Regions from separate parts of the Streptomyces sp. NPDC055815 genome, predicted to be linked through region 2. Evidence: riboswitches for the same ligand, from Rfam matches in the RefSeq annotation. Region 2 holds a riboswitch; each other region holds the start of a gene.
The links. A riboswitch is a leader RNA that binds a small molecule or an ion and turns the genes downstream of it on or off. The one in region 2 is predicted to bind S-adenosylmethionine.
Positions count from the first base shown of each region.

Region 1: another riboswitch for S-adenosylmethionine. It lies ahead of thrC (threonine synthase); the one in region 2 lies ahead of ACWGN5_RS37620 (IclR family transcriptional regulator).
Region 3: another riboswitch for S-adenosylmethionine. It lies ahead of ACWGN5_RS29955 (aminotransferase class V-fold PLP-dependent enzyme); the one in region 2 lies ahead of ACWGN5_RS37620 (IclR family transcriptional regulator).

Region 1 is NZ_JBSHDU010000023.1:39,887-50,012, reverse strand. Features, by position in the region: gene ACWGN5_RS17020 (SRPBCC domain-containing protein) at 1-188, opposite strand, end outside; gene groL (chaperonin GroEL) at 291-1,919, opposite strand; gene ACWGN5_RS17010 (cold-shock protein) at 2,238-2,441, opposite strand; gene ACWGN5_RS17005 (MoaD/ThiS family protein) at 2,868-3,143, opposite strand; gene thrC (threonine synthase) at 3,158-4,465, opposite strand; SAM riboswitch class I at 4,459-4,605, opposite strand; gene ACWGN5_RS16995 (glucosyl-3-phosphoglycerate synthase) at 4,759-5,727, shown strand; gene ACWGN5_RS16990 (DUF11 domain-containing protein) at 5,811-7,340, shown strand; gene ACWGN5_RS16985 (alpha,alpha-trehalose-phosphate synthase (UDP-forming)) at 7,423-8,778, shown strand; gene ACWGN5_RS16980 (hypothetical protein) at 8,851-9,537, opposite strand; gene ACWGN5_RS16975 (hypothetical protein) at 9,633-10,126, opposite strand, start outside.
Region 2 is NZ_JBSHDU010000101.1:19,726-29,851, forward strand. Features, by position in the region: gene ACWGN5_RS37560 (protein kinase domain-containing protein) at 1-978, opposite strand, end outside; partial or broken gene ACWGN5_RS37565 (helix-turn-helix domain-containing protein) at 1,301-1,642, shown strand; gene ACWGN5_RS37570 (hypothetical protein) at 1,822-2,244, opposite strand; gene ACWGN5_RS37575 (plastocyanin/azurin family copper-binding protein) at 2,234-2,728, opposite strand; gene ACWGN5_RS37580 (RNA polymerase sigma factor) at 2,897-3,463, shown strand; gene ACWGN5_RS37585 (anti-sigma factor family protein) at 3,469-4,254, shown strand; gene ACWGN5_RS37590 (SMI1/KNR4 family protein) at 4,269-4,820, opposite strand; gene ACWGN5_RS37595 (hypothetical protein) at 4,889-5,287, opposite strand; gene ACWGN5_RS37600 (nucleoside deaminase) at 5,362-6,030, opposite strand; gene ACWGN5_RS37605 (DinB family protein) at 6,180-6,686, opposite strand; gene ACWGN5_RS37610 (YdcF family protein) at 6,839-7,429, shown strand; gene ACWGN5_RS37615 (SMI1/KNR4 family protein) at 7,478-8,065, opposite strand; SAM riboswitch class I at 8,268-8,409, shown strand; gene ACWGN5_RS37620 (IclR family transcriptional regulator) at 8,620-9,342, shown strand; gene ACWGN5_RS37625 (thiol-disulfide oxidoreductase DCC family protein) at 9,398-9,790, shown strand; partial or broken gene ACWGN5_RS37630 (substrate-binding domain-containing protein) at 9,861-10,126, opposite strand, start outside.
Region 3 is NZ_JBSHDU010000058.1:34,483-44,608, forward strand. Features, by position in the region: gene ACWGN5_RS29920 (hypothetical protein) at 1-6, opposite strand, end outside; gene ACWGN5_RS29925 (NlpC/P60 family protein) at 32-1,051, opposite strand; gene ACWGN5_RS29930 (NlpC/P60 family protein) at 1,249-2,286, opposite strand; gene ACWGN5_RS29935 (NYN domain-containing protein) at 2,544-3,908, opposite strand; gene ACWGN5_RS29940 (hypothetical protein) at 3,942-4,184, opposite strand; gene ACWGN5_RS29945 (rhomboid family intramembrane serine protease) at 4,344-5,078, shown strand; gene ACWGN5_RS29950 (Lrp/AsnC family transcriptional regulator) at 5,075-5,356, shown strand; gene ACWGN5_RS29955 (aminotransferase class V-fold PLP-dependent enzyme) at 5,428-6,825, opposite strand; SAM riboswitch class IV at 7,009-7,124, opposite strand; gene trpD (anthranilate phosphoribosyltransferase) at 7,200-8,264, opposite strand; gene qcrB (cytochrome bc1 complex cytochrome b subunit) at 8,396-10,018, opposite strand; gene qcrA (cytochrome bc1 complex Rieske iron-sulfur subunit) at 10,015-10,126, opposite strand, start outside.

The DNA.
Region 1 (10,126 bases), on a different contig from region 2:
TCGATGTCGACGACGGAGGTGGTCAGCCCGGCCGACCCGTACCACTCCCGTACGTGCTCGGGCCGCGTCCAGGCCTCCCAGACGCGGGACGGCGGGGCGTCAAAGGTGCGTGTGATGACCAGTTCGCGGTCGGCCGGTGTGGTGAGGAGGGTGACCATGACGACGACCCCTTCCGTACCGCTTCCCACCCCTTCCGTACCTTCCAGCATCCGCCGAACGCCCGAGGGCGGCACCCCCTGGTGGGGGTGCCGCCCTCGTTCGCGTTCAGCGATGGACTACCGAGCCGGGGCTCAGAAGTCCATGTCACCGCCCGGCATGCCGCCGCCGGCCGGCGCGGCGGCCTTCTCCGGCTTGTCGGCGATGACGGCCTCGGTGGTGAGGAACAGCGCGGCGATCGACGCGGCGTTCTGCAGCGCGGAGCGCGTGACCTTCGCCGGGTCGATGATGCCCTCGGCGATGAGGTCGACGTACTCGTTGGTCGCGGCGTTCAGGCCGTGGCCGACGGGCAGGTTGCGGACCTTCTCCGCCACGACGCCGCCCTCGAGGCCGGCGTTGACGGCGATCTGCTTCAGCGGGGCCTCGAGGGCCAGCTTGACGATGTTGGCACCGGTGGCCTCGTCGCCCGACAGGTCCGCCTCGAGCTTCTCGAAGACGTTCGACGCCTGGAGCAGGGCCACGCCACCGCCGGCGACGATGCCCTCCTCGACGGCCGCCTTCGCGTTGCGAACGGCGTCCTCGATGCGGTGCTTGCGCTCCTTGAGCTCGACCTCGGTCGCGGCACCGGCCTTGATGACGGCCACGCCGCCGGCCAGCTTCGCGAGGCGCTCCTGGAGCTTCTCGCGGTCGTAGTCCGAGTCGGAGTTCTCGATCTCGGCGCGGATCTGGTTCACGCGACCCGCGACCTGCTCGCTGTCACCGGCACCGTCGACGATGGTGGTCTCGTCCTTGGTGATGACGACCTTGCGGGCGCGGCCGAGCAGGTCCAGGCCCGCGTTCTCGAGCTTGAGGCCGACCTCCTCGGAGATGACCGTGCCGCCCGTGAGGATGGCGATGTCGTTCAGCATGGCCTTGCGGCGGTCGCCGAAGCCCGGGGCCTTGACGGCGACGGACTTGAAGGTGCCGCGGATCTTGTTGACGACCAGGGTCGACAGGGCCTCGCCCTCGACGTCCTCGGCGATGATCAGCAGCGGCTTGCCCGACTGCATGACCTTCTCCAGGAGCGGAAGGAGGTCCTTCACGGAGGAGATCTTGGAGTTGACGATCAGGAGGTACGGGTCGTCGAGCGACGCCTCCATGCGCTCCATGTCGGTGGCGAAGTACGCCGAGATGTAGCCCTTGTCGAAGCGCATACCCTCGGTGAGCTCCAGCTCCAGACCGAAGGTCTGGGACTCCTCGACGGTGATGACGCCTTCCTTGCCGACCTTGTCCATCGCCTCGGCGATGAGCTCGCCGATCTGGGTGTCGGCGGCGGAGATGGAGGCCGTGGAAGCGATCTGCTCCTTGGTCTCGACATCCTTCGCCTGCTCGAGCAGGGCGCCGGAGACGGCCTCGACGGCCTTCTCGATGCCGCGCTTGAGGGCCATCGGGTTGGCACCGGCGGCGACGTTGCGGAGGCCCTCGCGGACGAGCGCCTGGGCGAGGACGGTGGCGGTGGTCGTACCGTCGCCAGCGACGTCGTCCGTCTTCTTGGCGACTTCCTTGACCAGCTCGGCGCCGATCTTCTCGTACGGGTCCTCGAGCTCGATCTCCTTGGCGATGGAGACACCATCGTTGGTGATCGTGGGGGCGCCCCACTTCTTCTCGAGGACGACGTTGCGGCCCTTGGGGCCGAGGGTGACCTTGACGGCGTCAGCGAGCTGGTTCATGCCGCGCTCGAGACCGCGCCGGGCCTCCTCGTCGAACGCGATGATCTTGGCCATGTGAAGTGGTCCTCCCGGACATGGGGTGGATAACGCTCCAGGACCGCGCCGACGCCCGCGACGGACGGCCTGCGTGCCCGATGGTTCCTTGCCCCACCTGGCCGCGGACCTCGTCTGCCCGATCCTCGTAAGCACTCTCACCTTCCGAGTGCTAACGCCAATGATTAGCACTCGCCCTAGGAGAGTGCAAGCGACTCTCGCGTTTCGGGAGGGGGATCAAGGGGGCGCGCAGAGGCCCGGGAACGCGCGAGGGGTCCGCAACCCCACAGGGATGCGGACCCCTCGACGGCGTTGCGTCGGTGGCCGATCGCGCCGCGCTCAGACGGCGAGCTTGACCATGTCCGCCTGCGGACCCTTCTGGCCCTGCGAGATCTCGAACTCGACCCGCTGGCCTTCTTCGAGGCTGCGGTAGCCATCCATCTGGATCGCGCTGTAGTGGACGAAAACATCCGCACCACCGTCTACCGCGATGAAGCCGTAGCCCTTCTCCGCGTTGAACCACTTGACGGTGCCCTGAGCCATGCCTAACTCCCCTATTACTGGCCCTTGCGCGGGACCGCACTTCGCGGACCCGGGTCAGACCCTGCGCCGGAACGCGTCGACCGCGGCTGAATGTATCTGCCCAACTGCCCTCTGCAACAGGTCATTCGACCGAGAATTCTGGGCGCCCTGGAAAGGGGAATTGGGGATAATCCCCTGGATGCCGGGGCAAGTCGGGCCCGGCAAAGGGCGCAGAAGGTACACAACGCGCACACACTTTGGCTGCTTCTTGTCGTGCGGGGACGCATTCTCATATGCGCCTGGCATGAGCAGCGGAGGGGACTTCCCCAACTCTACCGCGCTCAACCATGCAGAATTGCCCCTTCCGCTTATCGCGCGGAAGGGGCAATTCGTACTGACTGGTAGCGCTATACGGGTCTCAGCACCCGCCGGCACTGTGCTTGATGGTCAGCCTCCGGCGACGGCCGGAATGATCGAGACGCCCGCGCCGGCCGGGGTGGCCGTCTCCAGACCCTGCTCGAAGCGCACGTCGTCGTCGTTGACGTAGACGTTGACGAAGCGGCGCAGCTTGCCCTGGTCGTCCAGGACGCGGGCGGCGATGCCCGTGTGGTTCTTCTCCAGGTCCGCGATGACCTCGGCGAGGGTCGCGCCCTCGGCCTGGACCTCGGCCTGGCCGCCGGTGTAGGTGCGGAGGATGGTGGGGATGCGGACGTTCACGGCCATGTGTTCGTTACCTTTCAGAGCGCCAGGCCGGCGTCGCGGAACGCGTCCAGGCTCGGGCGGATGGTGGCGGTCGCCTGAGAGGTGTCGGCCACCGCGTCCAGGGTCTTGAGTCCGTCGCCGGTGTTGAGGACGACGGTGGTGAGGTTCGGGTCGATGAGCCCGGCCTCGACGAGCTTCTTCGTGACGCCGACGGTCACGCCGCCCGCGGTCTCGGCGAAGACGCCCTCGGTCTGCGCGAGGAGCTTGATGGCCTCGACGACCTGCTCGTCGTCGACGTCCTCCACGGCGCCGCCGGTCCGGCGGGCGATGTCGAGGACGTACGGGCCGTCGGCCGGGTTGCCGATGGCGAGGGACTTGGCGATGGTGTTCGGCTTCTGGGGCCGTACGACGTCGTGGCCGGCCTTGAAGGCCGCCGACACCGGGGAGCAGCCCTCGGCCTGGGCGCCGAAGATCTTGTACGGCTTGTCCTCGACGAGGCCCAGCTTGATGAGCTCCTGGAGACCCTTGTCGATCTTGGTGAGCTGGGAGCCGGAGGCGATCGGGATGACGAGCTGGTCGGGGATGACCCAGCCGAGCTGCTCGCAGATCTCGTAGGCGAGCGTCTTGGAGCCCTCGCCGTAGTACGGGCGGAGGTTGACGTTCACGAAGCCCCAGCCCTCGCCGAGCGGGTCGCCGATGAGCTCCGAGCAGAAGCGGTTGACGTCGTCGTAGTTGCCCTCGATGGCGACGAGGTCACCGCCGTAGACACCGGCCATGACGACCTTGCCCTGCTCCAGGTCGTGCGGGATGAACACGCAGGAGCGGAAGCCGGCGCGGGCGGCGGCGGCGCCGACGGCGCCGGCCAGGTTGCCGGTGGAGGAGCAGGAGAGGGTGGTGAAGCCGAAGGCGCGGGCGGCTTCGAGGGCCTGGGCGACGACCCGGTCCTTGAAGGAGTGGGTCGGGTTGCCGGAGTCGTCCTTGACGAAGAGCTTTCCGGGGGCGACGCCGAGCTCGCGGGCGAGGTTGTCGGCCTGGATCAGCTTGGTCCAGCCGGGGTTCAGGTTGGGCTTCTCGGCGACGTCGGCGGGGACGGGCAGGAGGGGGGCGTAGCGCCAGATGTTGGCGGGGCCGGCCTCGATCTGCTTGCGCAGCGCCTCGGGGTCACCGGTGGGAAGGTCGTACGCGACTTCGAGCGGTCCGAAACAGAGTTCGCAGGCGAAGATCGGGCCGAGCGGGAAGACTTCACCGCATTCGCGACAGGAAAGCCCGGACGCGGGACCGAGGTCGACGGTGGTGGGTGCGACGGTCTGAACAGCCATGGAGGCGAGGCCCTTTCTCCTCATCTTTCCCATGACGAATTTTTCGCCATGAGACGGATTTGGCACCTTCCCTAGCCGGGGACCTCGCTGGAGACGAGTGGTAACCGACTGGAGGGTTGCCGGGGCTTCAACGGGCCGTTTCCCTCTGCCCCTCTGGATGAGCGGTATTCGATTGTGAAGCGCGGTGGACTTTCGTTCCTGCACTCCGACGCGGGCGGCACCCCGACGTGCATCGGGCATCCGCGTTGTTCAAGACTGTAACCGAAGGCCCGGAACCTTGGACCGGCCGTCCGACCCGCGAGATGGAGAGAGATCACGTGCTGGAAGAGGTGGAGCGCTGGCTGGCCCGGCGGTCCTGGTCAGTGACGGACCGGCCGCTGGAACGGATCCTCGCCGCCAAGCGGAACACGACCGTCAGCGTCGTCCTGCCCGCGCTGAACGAGGAGGCGACGGTCGGGGACATCGTCTCCGTGATCCGGCGCGAGCTGATGACCGAGGCCGTCCCCCTCGTGGACGAGCTGGTGGTGATCGACTCGGGCTCCACGGACCGTACGGCGGAGGTCGCGGCGGCGGCGGGCGCCCGGGTGGTCGCGCGGGACGCGATACTCCCCCGCATACCGGCCGTCCCCGGCAAGGGCGAGGTGCTCTGGCGGTCGCTGATGGTGACGAGCGGGGACGTGGTCTGTTTCGTGGACGCGGACCTGCGGGACTTCTCGGCGGACTTCGTGACGGGGATCGTGGGCCCGCTGCTCACGGAGCCGGACGTGGACTTCGTGAAGGCGATGTACGACCGCCCGCTCGGCACTGAATTCGATGGGCTCGCCTCCGGCAAGACCCCCGGCCAGGGCGGCCGGGTGACGGAACTGGTGGCCCGCCCGCTCCTGAACCTCCACTGGCCGCAGCTGGCGGGCTTCGTGCAGCCGCTGGGCGGCGAGTACGCGGCCCGGCGCTCGCTGCTCGAACGGCTGCCCTTCCCGGTCGGTTACGGAGTGGAGCTGGGGCTGCTCGTGGACGCGCTGCACACGGTGGGCCTGGACGCGCTCGCGCAGGTGGACGTGGGGGTGCGCAAGCACCGGCACCAGGACGGGCAGGCGCTGGGCCGGATGGCGGCGGCGATCTACCGGACGGCCCAGCTGCGGCTCTCCCGGGGCCATCTGGTCCGCCCCCGCCTCACCCAGTTCGAGCGGGGCGAGAAGGGCTTCGAGCCGCGGACGTACGCGGTGGACACGGAGGAGCGGCCGCCGATGGCCGAGATCGCGGAGTACGCACAGCGCCGCGTGGCGTAACGGCGAAGGAGTTCCGAGGAGGACGCACACCGCCGCGTGGCGTAACGCCCCACGATGATCCGTTTTGCATACATTGCCCTTTTATGCGCTTCAGACACCATCACCTGGGCAGGGTGCTCGCGGTCATCGGGCTCGCGGCGGGCTCGCTCGCGTCCGCGGCGGCAGGACCGGCCGCCGCGGACGTGGTCGAGCCCTTCGGCAAGCGGTACGACGAGTCGCTGTACGGCGACTTCACCACGATCGGCAACACGGTCATGGGCTGCCCGAGCACCCCCGCGGACCTGGCGGCCCGCTGTGCGACGGCGGCCTCCGGCCAGGGTTCGGACAACAACAACACCTTCGTGATGCGGCGCATCGACGCGGGCGGCACCGGGGACGCCGGGTTCGGCTCCAGTACGGGCCACGTGAAGATCCCGGCGGGCGCCGAGGTCGCGTACGCCCGCCTCTTCTGGGGCGGGAACGACGGCACGTACAAGGGCCCGAGCGGCGCGCAGCTGAAGCGCTGCGACATCTCGGGCGCGGACGTCGGGCGCTCCCCCGGCGACCCGACGACGACGGCCCCGGTGATCAGGGTCGGTGCGGGTCCCGCGACCCCGGTATCGATCGACAGCATGGTCGCCGACCCGGCCGACACCAGCGGCCCGCACTACTACACGGGCGAGTCGGACGTCACCGCCGCCTTCGCGGGCGTGTCGGGGACGGACGCCCAGGTGGCGGTCGGCAACCTCTGGGCCCCGAGCGGCAAGGGCTGCGTCGCCGGCTGGTCCCTGACGGTCGTCCACAGGTTCCCCGGCCCGGACCCGGTGAAGGCCCCGGAGCGGCGGAACGTGTACGTGTACGGCGGCCACGTCCTGCAGCGCTCGACGTCCCCGGCGACCACGATCACCGTGGACGGCTTCCACCGGGGCCCGGGCACGGTACGCGCGAGCGTGACGGCGTACGAGGGCGACTGGAACACGCCGGGCGACACGTTCCTCGTCGACGGCAGGAACGTCACCGAGGCCCACACCGGCAACACGAACAACTTCTTCGTCAGCGAGGACGACGGCGCGGTCTCCCCGAAGCTCACGAACAACCTGAGCATCGACGACAAGGCCTTCGACGTCCCGGCCGGCGCCGTCCCCCCGGGCGCGACCTCGGCGGACCTGACCTTCTCCACCAGCGGCGACACCTACGTGCCGTCCGCGCTCGCCTTCTCCGTACCGGTCCCGGAGCCGGAGAACCCGAAGCCGACGCCGACGCCGTCGCCGTCGCCGTCGCCGTCGCGAGTGGACCCGACCCCGACGCAGCCGGACCCCTCGGCGACGACGGGGGCATCGGCCGAGGTCCCTGCACCGCCCTCCTCGCCGGCACCCCCGTCCTCCCCCGAGACCCCTGCCTCCCCGTCTTCCCCCGAGACCCCTGCCTCCCCGTCTTCCCCCGAGACCCCTGCCTCCCTGGCTCCCCCGGCGCCCGGGCCACAGGGCGGCCACCGCTCCGGCTCGACGGCGGCGGACTCGATGGCGGAGACGGGAAGCAACGGCGAACGCCTCTGGCTGCTCGGCGCACTCGCCGTGGCCCTCGCGGCGACCGGCCTGGTGGCGAAGGCGGCGATGCGCGGCCGACGCGACTGACCTGCGGCAACTCCCCGTGGCCGAATCCACCCGTCTCGTATACGTACGTTTGAGCGTTTACGGGACGGGCTAGGTTCGCCACATGGCAACTGTGCTGGTGGCATCCAACCGGGGCCCGGTCTCGTACGCACTGGGCGAGGACGGTTCGCTGGACGCCCGCAAGGGCGGCGGCGGCCTGGCGTCGGCCCTGAGCACCATCGACTCCCAGGAGAGCCTCTGGGTGTGCGCGGCGCTCGGCGCGGGCGACCGGGAGGCGGTGAGACGCGGTACGGGCGAGCCGGGCGTGCGCATGCTGGACATCGATCCCGCCGTCTACGCGGACGCGTACAACGGCATCGCGAACTCGGTCCTCTGGTTCCTCCACCACCACCTGTACGACATCCCGCGCGAGCCGGTGTTCGACGCGGGGTTCCGCCGCCGCTGGGAGTCGTACCGGAGCTACAACCGCGCGTTCGCGGAGGCCCTGGCGGCGGAGGCGGCCGAGCGCGCGGCGGTCCTGGTGCAGGACTACCACCTGGCGCTGGTCCCGGGGCAGCTCCGGGACCTCCGCCCGGACCTGCGGATCGCCCACTTCACGCACACCCCCTGGGCCTCCCCCGCGTACCTGCGCATGCTGCCGGCCGACATCCGCGAGGAGCTCCTGCGGGGGATGCTCGGCGCGGACCGCCTGGGCTTCCACACGCGCGCGTGGGCGGAGGCGTTCGAGGCCGGCGCGGGCGACCTGGGAGACACGCGGGTGGCGGCGTACCCCCTGGGGGTGGACGGCGAGGAGCTGCGGGCGCTGGCGTACCGCCCGCAGGTGGACGACCGCCTGGCGCGACTGCGCGACGAGATCGGCCACCGGAAGACCATCGTCCGAGTGGACCGCACGGAACTCTCGAAGAACATCCTGCGAGGCCTGGAGGCCTACCGGGAACTCCTCACGACCCACCCGGAATGGCGCGACCGAGTGGTCCACCTGGCCTCGGCGTACCCCTCGCGCCAGGACCTGGAGGCGTACCGCACGTACACGGCCTCCGTCACGGAACTCGCCGCCGACATCAACACGGAGTTCGGCACGGCGGACTGGCGGCCGGTCCTGGTCTCGGTGGAGGACGACTTCACCCGCTCCCTGGCCGCCTACCGCCTGGCGGACGTCGCCCTGGTGAACCCGGTGCGCGACGGCATGAACCTGGTCGCGAAGGAGATACCGGTCGTCTCGGAGTCGGGCTGCGCACTCGTCCTCTCCCGGGAGGCCGGCGCGTACGAGGAACTCCACGAGGACGCGATCACGGTGAACCCCTTCGACGTCACGGAGACGGCGGAGGCCCTCCACACGGCCCTGACCATGCCCCCGACGGAACGCGCGGACCGCACGAAGCGCCTGGCGGCGACGGCCACGGCGCACCCGCCGCAGCGGTGGTTCCTGGACCAGCTGGAGGCGCTGCGGGAGCGGTGAGCCGGTGGCCCGCTCCGCCCGACGGCGCGGGCGGAGCGGGACTTCCGTTCAGGCTTCCGTTCAGGCTTCCGTTCAGGAGGAGAGGCGGTTCAGTGCCGCGGTGGCGATGCCTTCGACGGAGGCCGGGGCGTAGCCGGGCCGGCCGGTGAGCTCGACGAGGGCGACCCTGGTGCCGCTGCGCAGGACCGCGACCCCGCCGGTGGCGGTGCCGTCGCCGTTGTAGGCCGGGTACCAGTGGGCGGTGCCGCCGGTGGTGGTCAGGGTGTGGGCCGCGCCGTAGTACCAGTGGCCGGCGGGCTCGTCCTGGCAGTCCTGGACGAGCCCGCCGAGCTGCTTCTCCCAGGTGGCGGCCGCGGTCTTGGTGGGGGCGCTCGCGGCCGACTCGGTCAGCAGGCCGCCGGTGTCGAAGGTCCAGTTCACGGACGCGTACGCGGTGGCCCTGCCCTGGGTCAGGTCGCGCATCGTCTCCTCGCCGGAGCACGCGGACAGCGCCTGGCGCCCGGTCAGCGCGACGGTCGCGCCGACCGGGTTCAGGCCCGTCCGGAAGTCCTCGCTCTGGACGAGGGCGGCGGAGCCGAGTGCGGGCGCGGCGACCGCGGCCGAGCGGGCGGCGGCCGCGGTGCGGTGCGCGGCCCCGGCGGCGGTGGCCGACTGGGTGCCGACGACGGTGGCCGTGATCAGTGCGGCGGCGAAGCAGGCCGCGGCGGCGACCCGGTTGCGGCGAACGGACTTCTGCTGGACGGTCTGGTTCTCGGTCATCTGGTCCCCCTGCTGGTCGGGACGCCTGCTGCGTCCTCGTACAACCGGGGGAGATGCCGCCGGAGAAGGGAAAGTTGGAGCTCTGACCGGCTGTTTCACAGCTGTGACAGAGCGGCCCTGACGACCCGGTCCATCGCGGCCGTCCCCAGGCAGGCGTCGACCTCCAGCACCCCGTAGTGGGTGCCGCTGCGCAGCACGGCGATGCCGCCGCAGGGCTCCTCGCCCTCGGGCGCCGTGCCGGTGGTGTTGAGGGATCCCGGGTAGACGCCCATCCAGCTCGCGGTGACGTCCGGGGCGAGCCGCAGCGTCGTGGTCCTTCCGTAGACCCAGTGCCCCGGCGCTTCCTCCTGGCAGGGCACCTGCTCCAGCAGCAGGCGCTGGGAGAAGTTCTGCGCCAGGGAAGGGGTACGGGCCTCGGCGGCGACCTCGCGGGCGACCTGGTCGGCGCCGTCCCGGGCCAGCGTGGGGTCGCTCGGGTCGGTGCGGGTGCTGGTCATCAGTCCGCGGAAGTGGGCACCGGGCCCGCCCAGGGTCTCCGTGAGGGTCTTCTCCCCGGTGCAGGCCGCGTTGGCGTAATGCCCGTCGCCGT
Region 2 (10,126 bases):
GGGCTGGGGCCTGGGCTCGGTCCGGGCAGGCACCGGCGGAATGGGATCCTGGCTCGGCACGAGGGCCGTATCCGGGCGCAGCGGGTCGAAGTCCAGCAACTGTGCCGCCTGGCGCCCCAGTCGACCGAGGAGCGCGCCCGGCAGCCATTCGTCGGCGCCTTCTGTGGCGGTGCGGGCGGCCACCTGCTCCGGCGTGGGGCGTCGTTCCGGGTCCTTCTGAAGGCACTCCCGTACGAGTCCGAGGAGCGCCTCCGGCAGCCCGTCCAGGTCCGGCTCTTCCTCGGCGACCCGGAACAACTGGGCGTGCAGCCCGTTGCCGGTCGCCCCGAAGGGCTGGCGCCCCGTGGCGGCGTAGGCGAGGACCGAACCCAGGCAGAACACATCGGAGGCGGCGGTGACGTGGAGCCCCCGCACCTGTTCCGGGGACATGAAGCCGGGCGAGCCGATCACCATGCCCGTACGGGTCTGCAGGCTGTCCCCGCTGATGCTGTCCAGCGCCCGGGCGATACCGAAGTCGATGACCCGGGGCCCGTCCACGGTGACCAGGACATTGGACGGCTTGAGGTCGCGGTGGACGAGGCCCGCCCCATGGATGGCCTGCAGGGCGAGCGCGAGACGGTTGGCCAGGACCCGCACCGACTGCTCGGGCAACGGCCCGTGCTGCTCGGCCACGACGGCCTGCAGATCGGGCCCGGGAATGTACTGCGTCGCGACCCAGGGCGTCTCCGCGTCCGTGTCCGCGTCGAGCACTGCCGCGGTCCAGCCCCCACCGACCCGCTTCGCCGCGGTGACCTCGCGTGCGAACCGCGAGCGGAATTCGGCGTGTTGGGCGAACTCGGTCTGCACGACCTTGACCGCGACAGTGCGCCCGCCTTCGGAGCGGGCGAGGTACACCCGGCCCATGCCGCCGGCACCTAAGCGGGCGATGAGGCGGTAGGGGCCTATGCGCGGCGGGTCTTCGGCGGTCAACTGGTCCACGAGGAAGGAGGGTAACCCAACTGTCCAGCAGCGATGGGGCAGACGGTTTCGTTCCAGAGCAGTGGGCCCTTGCCGGGTGTGTCGTCAACTGACGTGCACTGGGCGCGGACCGCCCCCTGCCCAGCAGGGAATGGCTTGTGTGCGGACACCGCCGCCCAGAAGCCCAGCCGCATCCTGCTCGTGCGGAGACCCCGCGCCGACCAGAGAGACAGGCCCTACGTGTATTGATCACGAGCGTTGTCGACACTGGTCTGGTCTTGAACATGGCGAAGACCTCCGGTGTGGTGGGAGCTGTCCAGGAACTCACCTCACGGAGGTCTTCGTGGCCCACCGTAATGCCCGGCTGACCGTCTTCGGTAGAAGACTGCTGGTCGAACGTGTCTGCTCAGGCCGTCCGGTCGCTCACGTGGCCGCAGAGATGGGCATCTCCCGGGCCACGGCCCACAAGTGGATCCGCCGGTGGCGGACCGAGGGCGATGCGGGCCTGCAAGACCGGCCGAGCCGGCCTCGCACCACACCGCACCGAACCCCGGCCGCGGTGGAAGACCGCGTCTGCGACCTGCGGCGAAGCCACAAACTCGGCCCCGCCGGGATCGGCCCGATCCTGGGCCTGCCCTCATCCACCGTCCACCGGATCCTCACCCGCCACCGGCTCAACCGGCTCGCCTGAACGCTTCAACCGCACCCTGCTCGGCGAGTGGGCCTACGGCCCTCCCTCTCGAACGACGAGCGGACAGCGGCCCTGGCAAACTTCCTCCACACCTACAACCACCACCGCTGCCACACCGCACTCGCCGGCAAGCCACCCATCAGCCGAATCAACAACGCTCCGGGTCAATACACCTAGCCCCGTGAGTGGTGCTGGCGGTGGCGGTGGCTGAGTGCGGATACCCCCAGGGTCGTCAGGACCAGGACACCCGCCGTCTCGATCGTGATGCTGGGGCGGACGAGGTCCGCGTCGGCCGATTCGTGGAAGCCGAACAGGCCCGTCGTGAGGCTCAGGAAGAGTGCGCCGAGGGTGCCCGCCGTGAACAGCGCCGTGGCGGCGGCGACCGGTCCGAGCCAGCGGTACGGGGTGAAGAGCAGGGCCGCCGCGAGGAGGCAGCCCACGACGCCGTTCAGCAGGAACAGCCAGCCGATGGTGGCCAGGTCGCGGTAGCCGTCGGCCCACAGGGCGAGGTGGATGGCGCCCATCGTCGCCGTCAGGCCCGCTGCGGCCAGCCGCAGCAGGAGCACGGCGATGCGGCGGGTTCGGTCAGTAACCATTGCCGGGAGTGTTCGGGGTCGTCGGGGTGGTGTCCGGCTTGTTGACGGGGGCGCCGGCCACCGTGATCTCGGTCTTCATGCCCTGGTCCTTGTGTCCGTCGACCGGGCAGTAGATCTCGTACGTTCCGTCCTTCAAGGTGACCGTGAGGGTGGTGGACTCCCCCGGGCCGATGGTGCTGGAGCGGTTCTCGCCGCCCGGCCCCTCGACTTCCAGGGCGTGGTCGTGATGCCCGGTGTTCGTGATGGCGAAGGCGTACGTGCCGGGTGTGAAGGTCTGCTGTGACAGCGTGATCTTGAAGTCGGCCAGGTCCGCCTTCACCTGGGTCGTACCGGCCGGCGCCGTGCTCTTCTGCTCGGGGGGCGGTGTGGTCGTACCGCTGCTGGAACCGTCGCCGTTGCCGCCTCCGCAAGCGGCGAGGAGGCCGGCCAGCGCGGCGGCCGACAGGCCGAGCAGCGCGCGCGTACGTGGTGTCGGTTTCGTCATCGTTCCGTCCTCCGCGTCGGCTCTTCGGACCGGCCCGCGGGCTTGGTCCTCCGGTTCGGTCCCCACAGGGGGTACGACGCTCGGCCGCGCCCGGATTGCGGTCCGGGCGGACAATGAGCTCGGACCATCCCTTCGGGGACTTCGGACGTATCCACGAGTGTGGGACGCATGGGCCTTCCGCTGGAGCGGGTTCCCGACGAGGCACTGCTCTCCGGTCTCGCCACGGGCGATCCGGAGATCGCGGTGGCCTTCGTGCGCCGCTTCCAGCGCTCCGTCTACGGAGTGGCCGTCGCCGTCGTCGGCGATCCGCGGCTCGCCGAGGACGTGGCCCAGCAGACCTTCGAGCGGGCGTGGCGGCACGCCCAGGTGTACGACGGCAGGCGGGGCTCCGTACGGACGTGGCTGACGGCCATCGCGCACAACCTGGCGATCGACGCGGTACGGGCGCGGCGCGCGACCCCGGTCGCCCCTGAGGACCTGGAGGCGCTGGTGGGGATCGTGTCCGAGACTCCGGAGCGGCGCGCGCTCGCCGACGAAGCGGCCGAGCGGGTCCGGCGGGCGGTGGCGGCGCTGCCCCGGGAGCAGGCGCGGGCGCTGGTGATGGCCGGGATCTACGGGATGACGGCGCGGGAGGTCGCCGCCTTCGAGGGCGTGCCGCTGGGCACGGCCAAGACCAGGATCCGGGCGGGGACGATCAAGGTGCGGGCGCTCCTGGAGAGCGAGGAGACGCGGTGAGCGGCATGGACTGCGAGCGGCTGCGCGAGGAGGGTGCCGAGCTCGCGCTGGGGATCCTTCCGGCGCGCGAGCGGGCCGAGGCGGTGGCCCATCTGGACCGCTGCCCGGACTGCCGGGCGTACGTGGAGCGGCTGACGGTGGTCGGGGACGGGCTGCTCGGGCTGCTGCCGGGGGCGGAGCCTCCGCTGGGTTTCGAGAGTCGGGCGGTACGGACGATGGCCCCCGCCCGTACGTCGGCCCCTGCCCCGGCACCCTCGACTCCTCCGCCGACGGCGCGACGGCGCATTCGGGGCCGTCGCTTCCGGATGGCTGCGGCGGGCGTGGCCACGGCGCTGGCCTTCGGGTTCGGCGGTTGGGCGGTCGGTACGGCGGTGGAGGGCGCGCCCCAGGTGGTGGCCCCGGCACCGCACGTCCTGGAGGCGACGCTGGTCTCCTCGGCCGGGGAGGGGACCGGGGCCGGCAAGGAGGTGGGGCGGATCTACGCGCACCTGGCCGACGCGGCGGGCGGGAACGGCTGGGTCTACATGTCGGTCGACCTCGGTGAGGTACGGGCGGTCGACGGCCCGGTGCGTTGCCTCCTGGTGCGGGCCGACGGCTCCTCCGTATCGCTCGGCTCGTTCCCCCTCAGGGCGGGTTACGGCTACTGGGGCGCCCCGGCCCCCGTGGATCCCGGCAACCTCAGTGGCGCCCGCCTGGTGGCCCCGGACGGCACGGTCCTGGCGACGGCCCATTTCGAAGGAACGGGATCCGGCGGGACCGGCGGGTCAAGCGGGTCGGACCCCAGCTCGTAGAACGTCTCGCACGCCTACTCGTCGGAGCCCAAGATGTCCGCGTTCGCGTCGAAGCCCCGCTCCGTGTCCTCGAACTCGCCGAGGGTCTCCGAGTGGATGCGTCCGGTGAGCACTCCGGCGACGAACTCGGCGGCGGAGACGGCGTGGTGTTCCCATTCGGGTCCACGGCCCTCGTTGACCAGGACGGTCCATTCCCCGGGCTTCGCCGTCTCGCTGGTGAGCCAGTAGAGGTAGGCGCCGCTGCCCTCGATGTAGGCGAAGGGGAGCACGCCGGTTCCGTCGGCCGCGAGTTCGTCCGGCTTCGGCTCGCCGCGGTCCCAGAGTCTGCCGAGTACCTCGGCGCGCTCACCGACGATCGCCACCAGGTCGTAGTCCTCGTCAGTGCAGTCCGGCTCCAGGATCCAGATCGTCTCGTCGAAGACTCCCCCGCCGTAGGTGTCGACGAGGTCTTTGTAGTCCTGGGGCAGCGCCGTACCCAGACATTCCTCCGTCCGGGACCAGGTGCGGGGCAGGCTGCCGGCCGGCGGAGGGACGAGGCGGGTGAGTTCCCGGACGGCGGGGTGCATCGGGCGGGCCTTCCTGTCTCGGAGAGCGCTGGGCGATGGGGCTGTTCGGTGGCCGCGCTCCCGGGGGCTCAGTGGTCGCCCTTGTGCGGCCTTGACCGGCTGCCTGGCAGTGGCTGGCGCCAGTCCCCCAGCGTGCTGACGAGGTACTGACGGGCGAGGAGACGGATGTCGTCCCATGCCGTGTCCGAAGCCAGGGCGTCGCCCCAGAGGCCTGCGCGACCCGTGGCGTCGATCTCGCCGAGTCGCCGGCCGACGGCCTGAAGGTCGCGCAGTTGCCCGGGGTCGAGGACACCGCGTTCGGCAAACCCTTCGGACATGCGGCAGAAGAGCTCCACCTCTTCGACGACCGGCTCGGTCTCCAGCTCGCGCTCCCCCAGCCAGGACAGTTGATCCCGGGCGTCGGCTGCGAGGAGGGACATCCACAGCAGTGTCGCGTGGCGCACGTGCGCGTCGCCGAACTCGTTCATGGAGGGAGGATCGCACGGAGCCCCGACAGGTCGTGTTGGGGGGACTGCGCTCACGGCGGTACTCAGGGCGGTGCTCAGGGCGCAGTGGCCTCTGCCACCCGCCGTCGCCGGGCGACTGCGGCGTCACCGACGACGGGCCACAGCTCCGCCAGCCACGTCTCGACCGTCGTGGCCACCGGCAGGCCCGGCGGCAGAGCGTCGTGCAGTCCCGTCGTCTCCGGCTCAAGTTCTCGGCAGCGACGCAGAGTCAGTGGTTCCTCGGTCCCCCGCGCGGCCGCTGAGACACTGCGGAGAAACATCAGGTTCGCCGCCACGAGCCACGGCTGCCGGTCCAGCCCGGACACACCGGACGAACCGTCATTGGCACTGGCCAGCGCCCAGGGGTCCGGGGCCAGGTAGCGCACCGCCCCCACGCCCGTGAAGGCCGCCGCGGCCGTGCACATCGAGCAGGGTTCCTGGGTGCTCCACAGGGTCAAGGCGCCGAGATCCCAGTCGGTACGTGCCGCGCCCAGCGCATTCATCTCGGCGTGCGCGAGGGGCGTACCCCGCAGCGGGCCTCCTCCGGGACCGTCGTCGTACGCGCGGTTGCGTCCCTCGGCCAACACCGTCCCGTTGGCGTCCGTGAGTACGGAGCCCACTGCGAGTCCGCCGGCCACGAGCGCCTCGTACGCCAAGGCCAGGCACCGCTTCACCGCTTCGGGTGCCGCCGCCCACTCCGCATCGAAGTTCCTCACATCCGGCACGCCCTCATCCCCCTGAACAGTGTCGATCCCGCTCCGGCAAGCCGCCGTTCGATGACGGCTCGCCGGAGCCGAGGAAGCAGCGGGTCATCCGGCAGCACCGAGGCTGCAACGGCAGCCGGCCGGCCCCGTGGTCTGCAACCGGCGGAGGCTCAGTCGCCGGTCGTTCCGTCGAGCAGCTCGCGCAGGATGTCCAGGTGACCGTTGTGGCGGGCTGTCTCCTCGGTGAGATGCAGGAGGATCCAGCGCAGATCGACGTGGAGGCCGTTGCGTACGGCGCGCTTCGCCTTGGTCTCCAGGCCGTTCTCGGCGACGAGTTCGCGGTAGCGGGCGCTCTGTTCGGCGTATTCGTCGAGCAGCTGCGTGAGCGGGAAGTCGACGGCGATGCGCATCTCGCGGTCGGGGTCCTCGTCGGTCCAGGGGCCGTGGTCCTCCTCACCGAGGAAGACCACCTGGAACCAGTAGTACTCGACCCAGCGGAGGTGGTTGATCACTCCGCTCATGGTCATGAGCGGTGAGCCCGGCAGGAGCGCCTTGCGGGCGTTCTCCGCGGAGAGGCCCTCGCACTTGGCACGGGCCGTGTCGCGTGTGTAGTCGAGGAACGTGGTGAGCTGGGTGCGCTCGTCCCACGCAGGCGGTGTGTCGTCGATTCTGGTCATCGCGCGCAGCCTCCCCGATCATGGCGACCGATGTCGAGGGATTTTCGACGGACCTGACCTGCTGCGACCGCTCCCGGCCCGGTGGGCCGCTCCGACGATGCGGTGCCGATCGTCCGGCCTGTTCCTCCGCACAGGGCCTAGGATCGTCTGTCATGCGAGCGTGGACGTTGCCGGCCGCCGGAGTCGCTGTTCTGGCCTGGGGCGAGTGGTTGAACCGGCGCTGGTCCCGGACCCTGGTCGAGGCCGGCGGCCACGGTTCCCGAGCCGTGGTCGTGCTCGGCTACCGCAACCCGTCCGAGTCGATCAACCTCGTCAACCGCTGGCGGGTCAGGGCAGGGATCCGTTCCGTCGGCGCGGACGCCGACGGCGACTCCGTGATCGTCTTCAGCGGAGGGGCGGTCGGGGGTGGTACGGCCGAGGCGGAGCTGATGGCCGACTACGCGCGGTCCGTGCTGGGGTACAAGGGTCGTGTTCTCGTCGAGGACCAGAGCAGGAACACGTGGGAGAACATCACCCACGTGGTCCCGCTGCTGGAGGGTGCGGAGCACATCGCGATCGCGTCCCAGCCGGCACACGCGCTCAAAGCGCGCGCCTACCTGCGCCGTCAGCGGCCCGATCTCGCCGACAGGCTGGTCCGCGCCGGCGACTACCGCCTCGGGGAGTGGACGCTGTTCAAGCCGTTGCTTGCCGCGTACGGGCTGTGGACCCTGCGCGGTCTCACCGCGGCCGAACGCAAGCGTTAGCTCCCACTCCCCGCCGTTCCCGTTCCCGTCGCCTGGTCAGGGTCAGGGTCAGATCCTCGGCGAGAGACGGTACTGGCGTGGGTGAACGTGCAGCCGCGGCGAGGTGAGCAGCAGGGCTCGGTTGTCCTTGCCGCCGGCCATGTGGTCGAGCCACCGCTCGTACCAGGCGAGGAAATCCGGGGCCGAGGAGACGTTCGGGCCCCAGAAGCCGTCGGTGTTGCCGATGAGGATGCGTCCGGTGAGAGGGCCGGTGACGCCGAGGAGGACGAGGTCGCTGCAGCCGCGTTCGATGACGTGCAGGAAGAGGTGGCCTTCGCGGGTGGGGCGGTAGGCCCGACGGAATCCTCTCGTCCGTGTGTCGGCGGTGGCGCGGTTCATCGTGAAGAGGGCGCAGCGTTCGAGTGGGATCAGTCCGTAGTACGGGGATGCACCGGTGCCGCCCATGGTGGTGAGGAAGTCCCGGTAGGGGCGTGGGAGTTCCACGTCGTTCTCGGCTTCGAAGGCGTCCGCCCGGGCTTCGGACAAGCGGGGGCCGAGACGGAATGCGTGCCGTTCCTCGCCGAAGGAGTGGCTTCGGTGGGGCGCGTAGGGAATGCGTGCCAGCTTGCGTCGCAGCCGCGGGATGCGGGAGTCCATGCGAGCTCTTTTCTCGTGTCGCCGGCAATCTATCGGGCTGCGGCCGGGGATCATCCTGCGGGTGGGACCCATGCGAGCCGGGACGAGCTCCCCCGCCTGCCGGGCGAGGCGCCGGCGTTCAGCGCACTCCGCCCGGCCTGCCTTGCTGCTTCACCAGGGGGTCGCTGGCAGCTCGCCCCGGGTGTCTTGTATGGTTCTCCGCGAATCATCCAGAGGGGTGGAGGGACCGGCCCTACGAAGCCCCGGCAACTCCCCGATCGTCTCGGCGCTCCATGTTCGCGCCGCGCCGTCGGGATCAGTGCCAACTCCGGCCCGCGCCAACGTGGCGCGGGAAAAGATGAGGAGACACGGTGCTCTCTACGCTGCCCTTCGCCCCGGCTCTGCCCGTTCCGGGCTTCCCGCGTACCCAGCTCATGATCGTCGCGGCATATCGGCCGACCTGCTCGGCCCTCTCCCGCTGACCATCCCCTTCCCTCACCTTCCTTCCCCTGCCCTTCCCGGGGTGAGGTCGCCGCGAGTCATGCTCGCGCGCCGAGACTGGAGTACCCCTTTCTATGGACATTTCGGATATTTCTAGTGGTGTCGGCGTCCTCGACAAGGCCGCGGTGATCCTCGATGCGCTGGCGTCCGGCCCTGCCCATCTGGCCGGGCTTGTCGCCACCACCGGCCTGGCGCGGCCCACGGTCCACCGACTCGCCACGGCACTCGAACGCCACCGTCTGGTCGGCAGGGACCTCCAGGGCCGATTCGTCCTCGGACCCTGGATCACCGAGCTCTCGGCCGCCTCGGACGAGGACTCCCTGCTTGCCGCGGCCGGCCCGGTCCTGACGTCCCTTCGGGACGCGACCGGCGAGAGCGCGCAGCTCTACCGGCGCCAGGGTGAGGTGCGGGTCTGCGTCGCCGCCGCCGAGCGGACGTCCGGCCTGCGCGACATCGTGCCGGTGGGGTCCACCCTCCCGATGAAGGTCGGCTCCGCCGCCCAGGTCCTGCTGGCCTGGGAGGAACCGGAGCGCTTCTACCAAGGCCTGCAGGGTGCCCGCTTCACCGCGACCGCCCTGAGCGGCGTACGGCGCCGGGGCTGGGCCCAGTCGATCGGTGAGCGCGAACCCGGCATGGCCTCCGTCTCGGCACCGGTCCGCGGCCCGTCCCAGCGGGTGGTCGCCGCCGTCACGGTCACGGGCCCGATCCAACGCCTCACCCGGCACCCGGGCGCCCGGCTCGCGAAGGCCGCCGTCGACGCGGCCGACCGCCTGACCGAGGTCGTATGCCGCTCCTGACCGCGAGGCCGGGCCGGAGCGACCGCCCGGCTCCGGGCGCGGGCATGATGGAGTCATGCGAAATCAGCCCGTGCTCGTTTTCGATGGAGATTGCGGATTCTGCTCGACCTCGGCGAGGTTCGCCGAGCGACGCCTGAAGCCCCGGTGCGAGACCACTCCTTGGCAGTTCGCGGACCTGGAGGATCTCGGTGTCACCGCGACGCGGGCCTCGCACGAGGTGCTGTGGGTGACGCCCGGCGGTGCCGTGTACGGGGGTGCCCAGGCTGTCGCGAAGGCGTTGCTGAGCTCGGGCGGCGGGTGGCCGGCGGCCGGCGCGTTGCTCACCCTGCCACCCGTGCGGTGGGTGGCCCACGGCGTGTACCGACTCATCGCGAACAACCGTCACCGCATGCCGGGCGGCACCGCCGCCTGCGCCCTCCCCCACCGCCCGGCCCCGCGACCCGAGTAGCGCACCGGCAGAGAGGCGGCCCGGAAGTCGGCGGGGCGGTGTCGCCGGATGGGGTGAACTTGGCGGGGCTTTACGGGTGCAGTGGCTGCATGTGGGGCGAGCGGGACGGGACTCTCGACCGGGGGACCCGGGCGCGGCCGCTGGACGGGCGGACGATCAGCTCGTACGGCATGACGATCGAGTCCGGGTTGTACTCCCCCACCCCCTCGATGGCGTCGATGAGGAGCTGGACGACGGCCGTGCCGATGCGGCGGGGCTTGAGGGAGAGTGTCGTGATGGGTGGTTCGGTGGTGGCGTAGACGGTGGATTCGCTGCAGCAGACGATCAGGAGGTCGT
Region 3 (10,126 bases), on a different contig from region 2:
CGCCACGCCCCCGATCGTACGGGGGGCGCTGTCAGACGCGGGTCACTGTGACGTGGGACATCATGTTCACCGGGTCGTAGCGGACCCGGGCGCCCGGGTAGGGGGCGTGGATGACCTGGCCGTTCCCGGCGTAGATCGCCACATGGCTGGCGTCGCCGCGGTACGTGACGAGGTCGCCCGGTTGCGCCTGGGAGAGCGGCACCTGGCGGCCGGCGTACCGCTGCGCCGATGAGGTGCGGGGCAGGCTGATCCCGGCCTGCCGGTACGACCAGACCATCAGGCCCGAGCAGTCGAAGGCGGACGGGCCGGTCGCCCCCCACACGTACGGCCTGCCGATCGCGCTGCGGGCGGCGATCACCGCGGCGGCGGCCCGCGAGGGGCCGAGGTCGGCGAGCGGCGGCAGCTCCTCGGCGGGCGCGTCGGCGCGCTCGCCGGTGCGGGAGGCGCGGTCGTAGTCGGCGCGCTCCTCGACGGTGAGGGAGGCGAGCACCCGGCGGGCCTCGGCGAGCTTCCGCTCGACGGTGCGCTTGTGGCGGGCGACCTCGGCCCGGCTGCGCTCCAGTTCGCCGAGGGCCGCGCGGGCCTCGCTCCGCTTCTGGTTCAGGGCGCGCTGCTCGCGCAGGAGTTCGCCGAGTGCGGCGCCCTGGCGGGCGGTGACCCGGTCCAGGGCGGTGGCCCGGTCCAGGTAGCTGTCCGGGTCGGAGGAGAGCAGCAGGGCGAGGGCGGGGTCGATGCCGCCGGAGCGGTACTGGGCCCCGGCGACCGAACCGAGCGCGCCCCGCATGCGGTTGATGCGCTCCTGGCCGCGGGCGAGGCTGTCCTGCGCCTGCGAGACGGTCCTGCGCAGCGCGTCCGCCTTCTCGTCCGCCCGGTTGTAGCCCTCGGTGGCCTTCTCGGCCTCCTCGAAGAGGCGGTCGACCGTGGCGCGGGTGGCCGCGGGCGTGGCCCCGGGGTCGGCGCTCGCGGGGACAGCCCCGAGGGACGCCGCCGCGGTGGCCGCGGCGGCGGCGGTGAGGACGGTGACCCGGGCGGGTCGGCGGTGGGACGCCACGGATCGCGCTCCGTTCGGCTCGACGCAGACTGGCGCGGCAGACAGTAGCCGCTGATCAGTCCTCGTCCAACGAAGCCGCCGGGCACACAAAGTGACGCCCCGCCGGAGAACACAGGTCACCGGCGGGGCGTCAGGTCAGTGCGCGTCGCGGCGAACCACCCGATTGGGCGGTGTGCCGCAGCGGTTCACGGGGTGGGTCAACCGGCGATCCGGACGCCGAACTGGAAGGTGCCCATGTAGTCCATGGACTCGTAGCGGACGACCGCGCCCGGCTTGGGGGCGTGCAGGATCGTGTTGTTGCCCGCGTACAGGCCCACGTGCGACAGGCTGTTGAAGAAGACCAGGTCGCCCGGCTTGAGCTGGCTGCGGCCGATCTTCACGCCGTCGTTCTGCTGGGTGTAGGTGGTGCGGGTGAGGGTGACGCCGGCCTGACGGTAGGACCACATGGTCAGACCGGAGCAGTCGTACGAGTTGGGGCCCTCGGCACCGGAGACGTACGGCTTGCCGAGCTGGGTGGCGGCGGCGGAGAGCGCGGCGGCGCCGAAGCCGTTCGCGGGGACCTCGCTGCCGAGGTTGACGCGCTCGGCGGCGCCGCGGCTGGCCCGCTGCTCCTGCTCCTGCATCTTGGCGCGCTCGGCGGCGGTGAGGCTGTTGAGGAGCTTGCGGGCCTCGGCCAGCTTGCCCTGGTACTTGGCCTTCTTGGCGCCGAGGGTCTTGCGGACGTCCTCGAGGTCGGCCAGCTTCGAGGTGGCCTCGGCCCGCTGCTGGGCGAGCGTGCGCTGCTTGGCCTGGATCGAGGTGAGCACGTCGGCCTGCTGGGCGCTCAACTGGTCGATCGCGGACGCCTTGTCGAGGTAGGTGTCCGGGTCGGAGGAGAGGAAGAGCTGGAGCGCGGGGTCGATGCCGCCGGAGCGGTACTGGGCGCTGGCGACCGAACCGATCTGGTCGCGCAGGGTGTTGAGCTCCTGCTGACCGCGGGCCACCTTGTCCTGGAGGGCGCCGATCTCCTTCTGCAGCTTCCCGCGGCGCTCGTCGGCGAGGTTGTACTGCTCCGTGGCCTCTTCGGCCTCGTGGTTGAGGGCGTCGACCTTCGCCTTGACCTCGTCGATCTTGGGCTTGGCGGGGGCCGCCTGGGCGCCGGACTGGGCGGTGAGGGCCACGGCGGCGGCCGCGGTGACGGTGAGCACGGTCACACGGGTGCGGCTCGGCTGCTTGGGTCGACGGTGGGACGCCACGAAGGCGAGCTCCTTCTTCCTCAGAGCCGCCCAACCGGTCACGGGCAGGCGGTTCCTCCGCCGCCACCCCGGATGGGTGATCAACCGCGCGAAGGTTCGATGCCCGACCCTAGTGACCAAGTTGTGATCAGTTCAAATCCCGCTGGCAAAATTCTCGCCCACGCACCACTTTATTTACATTCATCACACGGCCTGTGATGGGCACTTGACGGTGCGCCATCCAGAATTCGGGCATAACGCCCAGGAGTTGCGATGCGTTACGAGAGGCGCGAAAGCCGCTTCAGCAACAAGGCGGACGCCACCGGCCGCGCCCCCGCCTTCGCGACGCCGTCGGCCACCTCGCGGTCGGTGGAGACCACCACGACCGGACGGCCCGGCGGCTCCGCCCTGACCAGCTGACGGATCAACTCGTCCGCCGTGACACCGGGCTTGGAGAACAGCACCCGCACCCCGCGCGGCGGGGCGAGCAGCACCGGGGCCGCCAGCTCCGCCCCGTCGAAGACACAGGTGACCTCGGCGCCCGAGCGGGCCGCAAGCGCCGAGAGCCCGCCGAGCAGCCGCAGCCGCTGCTTCTCCAGCGGCATCGTCGGATAGCCGGTCTTGGTGACGTTGTAGCCGTCGACGACCAGATGCGCCTGCGGCAGCGCGAGCAGCTGGTCGAGCAGCGCCGGGTCCGTCTCGGAGAGCGCCCGCGCCGCGATGTCCTTCGGCGACATCCGCCCCGGCTCCACCGCGTCCACGGTGTCCGCCGGGTGCACCGAGACGGGCGGCAGCGCGAGTTCGCGCCGCAGCCCCTGGGCCGCGTCGAGGACCGTGTCGAGCAGCAGCCGCAGCCGCATGTCCTCCACCGAGCGGCCCTCACGGGCGGTCCTGCGGCTCGCCTCCAGGGCCGCCTCGACCTCGCCCAGCCGCGCCTTGAGCCGCCGGGTCTCGCTCTCGGCGGCCGAGACCTGGGCCGCCGACTCGGCCCGCGCGGCCTCGATCTCGCCCCGGACCTTGCGCAGCGCCGCCTCGCCGCGCTTGACGTCGCTCTGGGCGCTGCGCAGCTTGCGCTGAAGCGATTCCGCTTCCTTCCGGGCGGCGTCCAGATCGCGCCTGAGCTGCTCGGTCTCGCCCCGGGAGCGGTCCTGGGCCGCGGCCAGCTCCTCGCGCAGCCGCTCCAGCTCGCGCCGGCCGGCCTCGTCGGCCCGCTCGGCGTCGGCCCGCTGGGCCTCCTCGCCGGCGGCGGCGACGAGCTTGACCCAGCCGGGCGGGCGCAGCACATAGGCGGCCGCCGCCACGTCGACGGGGTCGGCGGCCGCGGGCGGGGCGCCGGTCTCCACGGCTCCGGCCAGCTCGGGCTGGCCCTGCTTGAACCGTTCGCCGATCCGCTGCCGGAAGAGCGGGTCGCTCTCCAGGGCGGCGGCCATCGCGTTGCCGGCGAACTTGGCCCGCCGGCTCGCGGTGAAGCGGGCGTACTGCCGCAGGGGCGCGGGCAGCTCCGCGACGGTGAGCCCGCCGAAGGCGTCCGCGACCAGCGCGACGACCCGTCGCCGTACACCTTCCGGCAATGGGTGGTCGAGCGTCTCGGCAGCGTCACCTGCCGCGCCGGCCGGCTCACCACCGTGCGCGGGCTGCTCCACGATCCGTCACCCCTATGTCGTCCGCGCCGTCCCTCAGGAAGCGGCGCCCGGCCTGTCCACCAGTTCGATCTGGTCCACCGCGTTGCACCAGCGGCAGCGGACCGACTCGATGGTCTCACTGACCACCTGCCGCTCCTCGACCGTCGGATCCCCGGCGAGGTCCAGATGGACGTACTCCACGACCTTGGACGAGCGGGTCACGTCGAAGCGGGTCAGATTGCCGCAGAGCGTGCAGCGCCAGCGGGTCTCGTCGGTCGGCAGGGGAACCGTCGTCATCGGTGCCGTCCTTCTTCCTGTTGCGTGGTACCAGGTGCGGGTGCCGCGGTGCGCCGTCGAACTGCGGTGGTGGTGCCCGTAACCCTACGGCCTCGCGGGGAGGGCGGGGCACGGCGAGGCACTCTGTCCACTTCGGCCCCGGTACGCCATGATCTGTCCATGATCGACTGGCGAGGTGCGGCCCTCGGTGCCTGGCGGGGCACCCGCAGCGGACCCACGGTGACGTACGGACTGATCGCCGCCTGCTGCCTGCTCTTCGCCCTCAGTCCGGTCTCCGGACTCAACCCGGGGTACGGCACGGGCGACGAGCTCCTGGCCGCCCAGGGCGCCTACTTCCGCCGCTGGGGCGTCGTCCCCGCCGAGCTGACCGGCGGCGACCCGCGCGCCCTGCTCACCCCGCTGACCGCGCTCTTCGTCCACGGGAGCTGGCTCCACCTCCTGGGAAACATGCTGTTCCTGTACGTCTTCGGCGCCATGGCCGAGGAGCGCATGGGCGCCGTCGAGTTCTGCCTCTTCTATCTGGGCACCGGCTACATCGCCCTGTCCGGCTACGCGGTGGCGCACGCGGACAGCGAGCAGACCCTGGTCGGGGCGTCCGGGGCGATCTCCGCGGTGCTCGGGGCCTTTCTCTTCCTCTTCCCCCGATCCCGGGTCACCAGCCTCTTCCCCTTCCTGTTCTTCCTGCCGCTGCGCTTCCCCGCCTGGATCGTGCTGATCTTCTGGTTCACGCTCCAGTGGCTGGCCGCGCGGGCGGCGGGCGCGGGGCCGGGCGTCGCCTATCTGGCCCATGTCGTGGGCTTCTCCGTCGGCTTCCTCTACGCCTGGGTGCGCTTCCGCGGTGGGGATAGAGTGAAAGCCCAAGCCGCGGCGACCGAGGGAGAAAGCCAGCCGTGATCACCGCGATCGTGCTCATCAAGACCAGCGTGGACCGCATCCCCGAGATCGCCGAGTCGATCGCCGCGCTCGACAGCGTCAGCGAGGTCTTCTCGGTCACCGGTACGTACGACCTGATCGCCATGGTCCGGGTGCCGCGCCACGACGACCTGGCGGACGTGATCCCCGGCCGGATCAGCAAGATCCCGGGCGTCGAGGCCACGGACACGCACGTCGCCTTCCGGACGTACTCCCAGCACGACCTGGAGGCGGCCTTCGCCATCGGTCTGGAGTCCTGACCCCGGACCCGCGGCACGACTGAAGGGGGCCTCCCGACCGGGAGGCCCCCTTCACCCGTACGAGTGAGCAATCAGCCGCGGTCCGGGACGCAGCGGCCGTCCTCGGTGCGGTACTTCCACTGCGCGCCGTCCCGGACGAGCTCCTTCACGGCGCCGACGAACCGGTCCACGTGCTCGTCCGGCGTACCGGCGCCGAAGCTCACCCGAATGGCGTTGAGGGAGCGCTCGCCGGGCGCGGCCTCGGGGGCGCCGCACTCCCCCGGGTCCTGCGGGTCGCTGCCGAGCAGGGTGCGGACCAGCGGGTGGGCGCAGAACAGGCCGTCGCGGACGCCGATGCCGTACTCGGCGGAGAGCGCGGCGGCGAAGTGGGAGCTGTTCCAGCCCTCCACGACGAAGGAGATGACGCCCACGCGGGGCGCGTCGTCGCCGAAGAGCGAGAGCACCCGCACCTCGGGCACCTCGGCCAGGCCCTCGCGGACCTTGGCGATCAGGAGCTGCTCGCGGGCGACGAGGGAGTCGAAGCCGGCCTCGGTCAGCGCCTTGCAGGCGGAGGCGATCGAGTAGACGCCGATGACGTTCGGCGAACCGGCTTCATGTCGGGCCGCGGTGGTGTGCCACTCCACGTCCACACCACCGTCGGCCCGACGGGCTACCTTGCGGGACGCTCCACCGCCCGCGAGGTAGGGCTCGGAATCCTGCAGCCAGTCGGCACGGCCGGCGAGGACGCCGGAGCCGAAGGGCGCGTACAGCTTGTGCCCGGAGAAGGCGACCCAGTCCACGTCCAACTCCCTTACGGAGACGGGGTGGTGGGGGGCCAGCTGGGCGGCGTCGAGCACGATCCGGGCGCCGTGCGCGTGCGCGGCGGCGGCGAGCTCCTTCACGGGCCACAGCTCACCGGTGACGTTGGAGGCGCCGGTCACGCAGACGAGGGCGGGACCGTAGGGGTCGCGGTCGGCGAGGGCGCGCTCCAGGGTCTCGACGGCCTGCTCCGGGGTGCGCGGCGCGTTGAGGTAGGTGACGCGGGCGTCCCTCCAGGGCAGCAGGGAGGCGTGGTGCTCGGTCTCGAAGACGAAGACCTGGCAGCCGGCCGGGATCGTGGCGGCGAGCAGGTTCAGCGAGTCGGTGGTGGAGCGGGTGAAGACGACCTGGTCGTCCGGGCGGCAGTCGAGGAACTCGGCGACGGTGACGCGGCTGTTCTCGAAGAGGTCGGTGGAGAGCTGGGAGAGGTAGCCCGCTCCGCGGTGGACGCTGCCGTAGTACGGGGCGTACGCGGCGACGTCGTCCCAGACCCGCTGGAGGGCCGGCGCGCTGGCCGCGTAGTCGAGCGCCGCATAGGTCACCTCGCCGCCGGTGACGAGCGGGACGGTCACGTCCCGGCCGAGGACCGGCAGCGGGGCGGCGCAGCAGGGGTCGGCGGACTCGGCGGCGACGGCGGTCTCGACGGTGGCGGCGTTCGGGCATGCGGACATGGCGGTATCTCCCGGCATAAAAAGGGCGCGAAAAGGCGTGAAAGGGCCCGCAGGGCAGCGCGAAGAAGGGTGCCGCGTACGGGCGGAAAAGGTGGAGAGAGGGGCCGAAGGGGCCCTAACGCATTCGCTTGCTCACGAGACACCGCTCCCTAGAGGACCAAGGACCCCAGGGTGGTGCGCAGGGGTCCGCGCTTGCCGCAGGCTTCTGCCGTACGACCTGGTCTTCACCCGGGGCACCCCGCCACGGACGGAGGGTTGCCGGACAGCCAGCCGGGGCTTGAGGGCTGTCGCTCATGACCTGATACAGAACGTAGTTCAGCTGATCGACGACGCGCAACCCCGTCCGCATGCCGGACGGGGCCGCGTGTCGCGCGTCAGCGGTGGGTGGCGGCGATCCACCGCTCCAGGGACCGCTGGGCCGCGCCGGAGTCGATCGCCTCCGCGCCCTTCGCGATTCCCGCGGCCAGCTGCTCCGCGAGGGTGCCCGTGCCGGGGTCGAGGGCGGTGAGCGCCGCCGCCGCGTTGAGCAGCACCGCGTCCCGTACCGGACCGGTCTCCCCCGCGAGCAGCCGGCGGGCGACGTCGGCGTTGTACGAGGCGTCCTCGCCGCGCAGCGCCTCCAGGGTGACGAGGTCGATGCCGACGTCCCGCGGGTCGAAGCGCTCCTCGGTGACACCGCCGTCCCGGACCACCCAGACCCGGGAGGTGGAGGTGGTGGTGAGCTCGTCCAGGCCGTCGTCGCCACGGAAGACCAGGGCCGAGTTGCCGCGCTCGGCGAGGACCCCGGCGACGATGGGCGCCATCCGCGGGTCGGCGACGCCGACGGCCTGGGCCCGCACCTTGGCGGGGTTGGTCAGCGGGCCGAGGACGTTGAAGGTCGTCCGGATGCCCAGCTGGCCGCGGGCCGCGGCGACGTGCCGCAGCGAGGGGTGGAACTTGATCGCGAAGCAGAGGGTGATGCCCGCTTCGTCGGCGACCTCGGCGACCCGCTGCGGGGTCAGGTTCAGATTGACGCCGAGCTTCTCCAGGACGTCGGAGGAGCCGGAGGCGGAGGATGCGGCGCGGTTGCCGTGCTTGACGACCTTGGCGCCGGTCCCGGCGACCACGATCGACGCCATCGTGGAGATGTTCACCGTCTTGGCGCCGTCACCACCGGTGCCGACGATGTCGACGGTCCGCCCGGGCACCTCGATGACGTTGGCGTGCGCGTACATGGTCCGGACGAGGCCGGCGATCTCCTGCACGGTCTCGCCCTTGGCGCGCAGCGCGACCATGAAGCCGGCGATCTGCGCGTCGGTCGCCTCGCCGCTCATGATCAGGTCCATCGCCCAGGCCGTGTCGTCGGCGGAGAGGTCGTGGCCGTCGAGCAGGCCGTTCAGCAGGACGGGCCAGGAGCGGCCCGCCGACGTAGGTCCTCCAGCGGGGGTCGCAGCGCTCATGGCAGCTCCTGATGATCACGTGACGGATACACACCCACCCTATCGAGGTCCGGGGACGGCAAAGAGCCCCGTCCATCGAATGGACGGGGCTCTCGCCGTGGCGACCTCTACAAGGTCAGGTGTTCAGGTGATCAGTGGTGGCCGTGGCCGCTCTGGATCTCCTTGTACTCCTCGACCGTGGGCTTGGCGATCTGGCTGTCGTCGCCGTAGTAGCCCTTGTTGAGCTTGACCCGGAGCTTCTCCATGCGGCCGATCTTGCGCTCCACGCCGTTCTCGTCGACGGCCGGCGGAAGCTCCGCGGCCTCGTACTGCTCGTGCGCCGTGAGGCGGTGCAGCTCGCCCTGGCTGAGCGGCTCGTGGACCTCGACGAACTCACCGTGCGGGAGGCGCTTGATGATGCCCGACTCGCGGCCGTGCAGCACCTTGTCCTTGTCGCGGCGCTGGAGGCCGAGGCAGATCCGCTTGGTGGCGATGAACGCGATGACCGGGCCGAGGAAGAAGAAGATCCGCACGAACCAGGTGATCGAGTTGATCGACAGGTGGAAGTGGGTCGCCCAGAGGTCGTTTCCACCACCGATGAGCATGACCATGTACGCGGTGATCCAGGCGACACCGAAGGCGGTGCGCGTCGGAGCGTTGCGCGGGCGCTGCGCGATGTGGTGCTCGCGCTTGTCGCCGGTGATCCAGGACTCGATGAACGGGTAGACCGCGATGGCCGCGAGGACCGCCGGGAAGATCGCCAGCGGGATCATCACGCCGAGGACCAGCGTGTGGCCCCACAGGTTGATCTCCCAGCCCGGCATGACACGGATCAGACCCTCGGCGAAGCCCATGTACCAGTCGGGCTGGGCGCCGGTGGACACCTGGTCCGGGCGGTACGGGCCGATGGCCCAGATCGGGTTGATCGAGGCGATCGCCGCGATGATCGCGATGACGCCGAAGACCAGGAAGAAGAAGCCTCCGGCCTTCGCCATGTACACGGGCAGCAGCGGCATGCCCACGACGTTGTCGTTCGTCCGGCCGGGGCCGGCGAAGTGCGTGTGCTTGTGGACGAACACCAGGATGAGGTGGGCGACCACGAGACCCAGCATGATGCCGGGCAGCAGCAGCACGTGCGCCGAGTAGAACCGGGCGACGAAGTCGCCGCCGGGGAACTCGCCGCCGAACAGGAACATCGAGAGGTACGTGCCGATGACCGGCACGGACAGGATCGCGCCCTGCATGAAGCGGACACCGGTGCCGGAGAGCAGGTCGTCCGGGAGCGAGTAACCGGTGAAGCCGGTGAACATGCCCAGGAAGAACAGCAGGAAGCCGAACAGCCAGTTGATCTCACGCGGCTTGCGGAACGCGCCGGTGAAGAACACGCGCATCATGTGCACGAACATGCCGGCGAGGAAGATCAGCGCCGCCCAGTGGTGGATCTGCCGGATCAGCAGACCACCGCGCACCTCGAAGGAGATGTGCATGGTCGAGTTGAACGCCTCGGACATCAGCTGTCCCTGGAGCGGGACGTACGGTCCGACGTACTCCACCTCGTTCATCGACGGGTGGAAGAACATCGTCAGATAGACGCCCGTCAGGATGATGATGAGGAAGCTGTAGAGGCAGACCTCGCCCAGCATGAAGGACCAGTGGTCCGGGAAGATCTTCCGCATGTTGGCCTTGGCCAGCGTGTAGATCCCCAGGCGGCCGTCGGCCCAGTCCGCGACCCGCTCACCGGCGGGTGCTTTCTTACTCGTGGTCACGGTGCTCATCCGCGCTCCCAGAAGGCAGGACCGACGGGCTCGTCGAAGTCGCCGAGCGCCTCGAGGAAGCCCTTGTCGTTCACACCGATCCGCAGCTGCGGAAGGGCGTGACCGGCC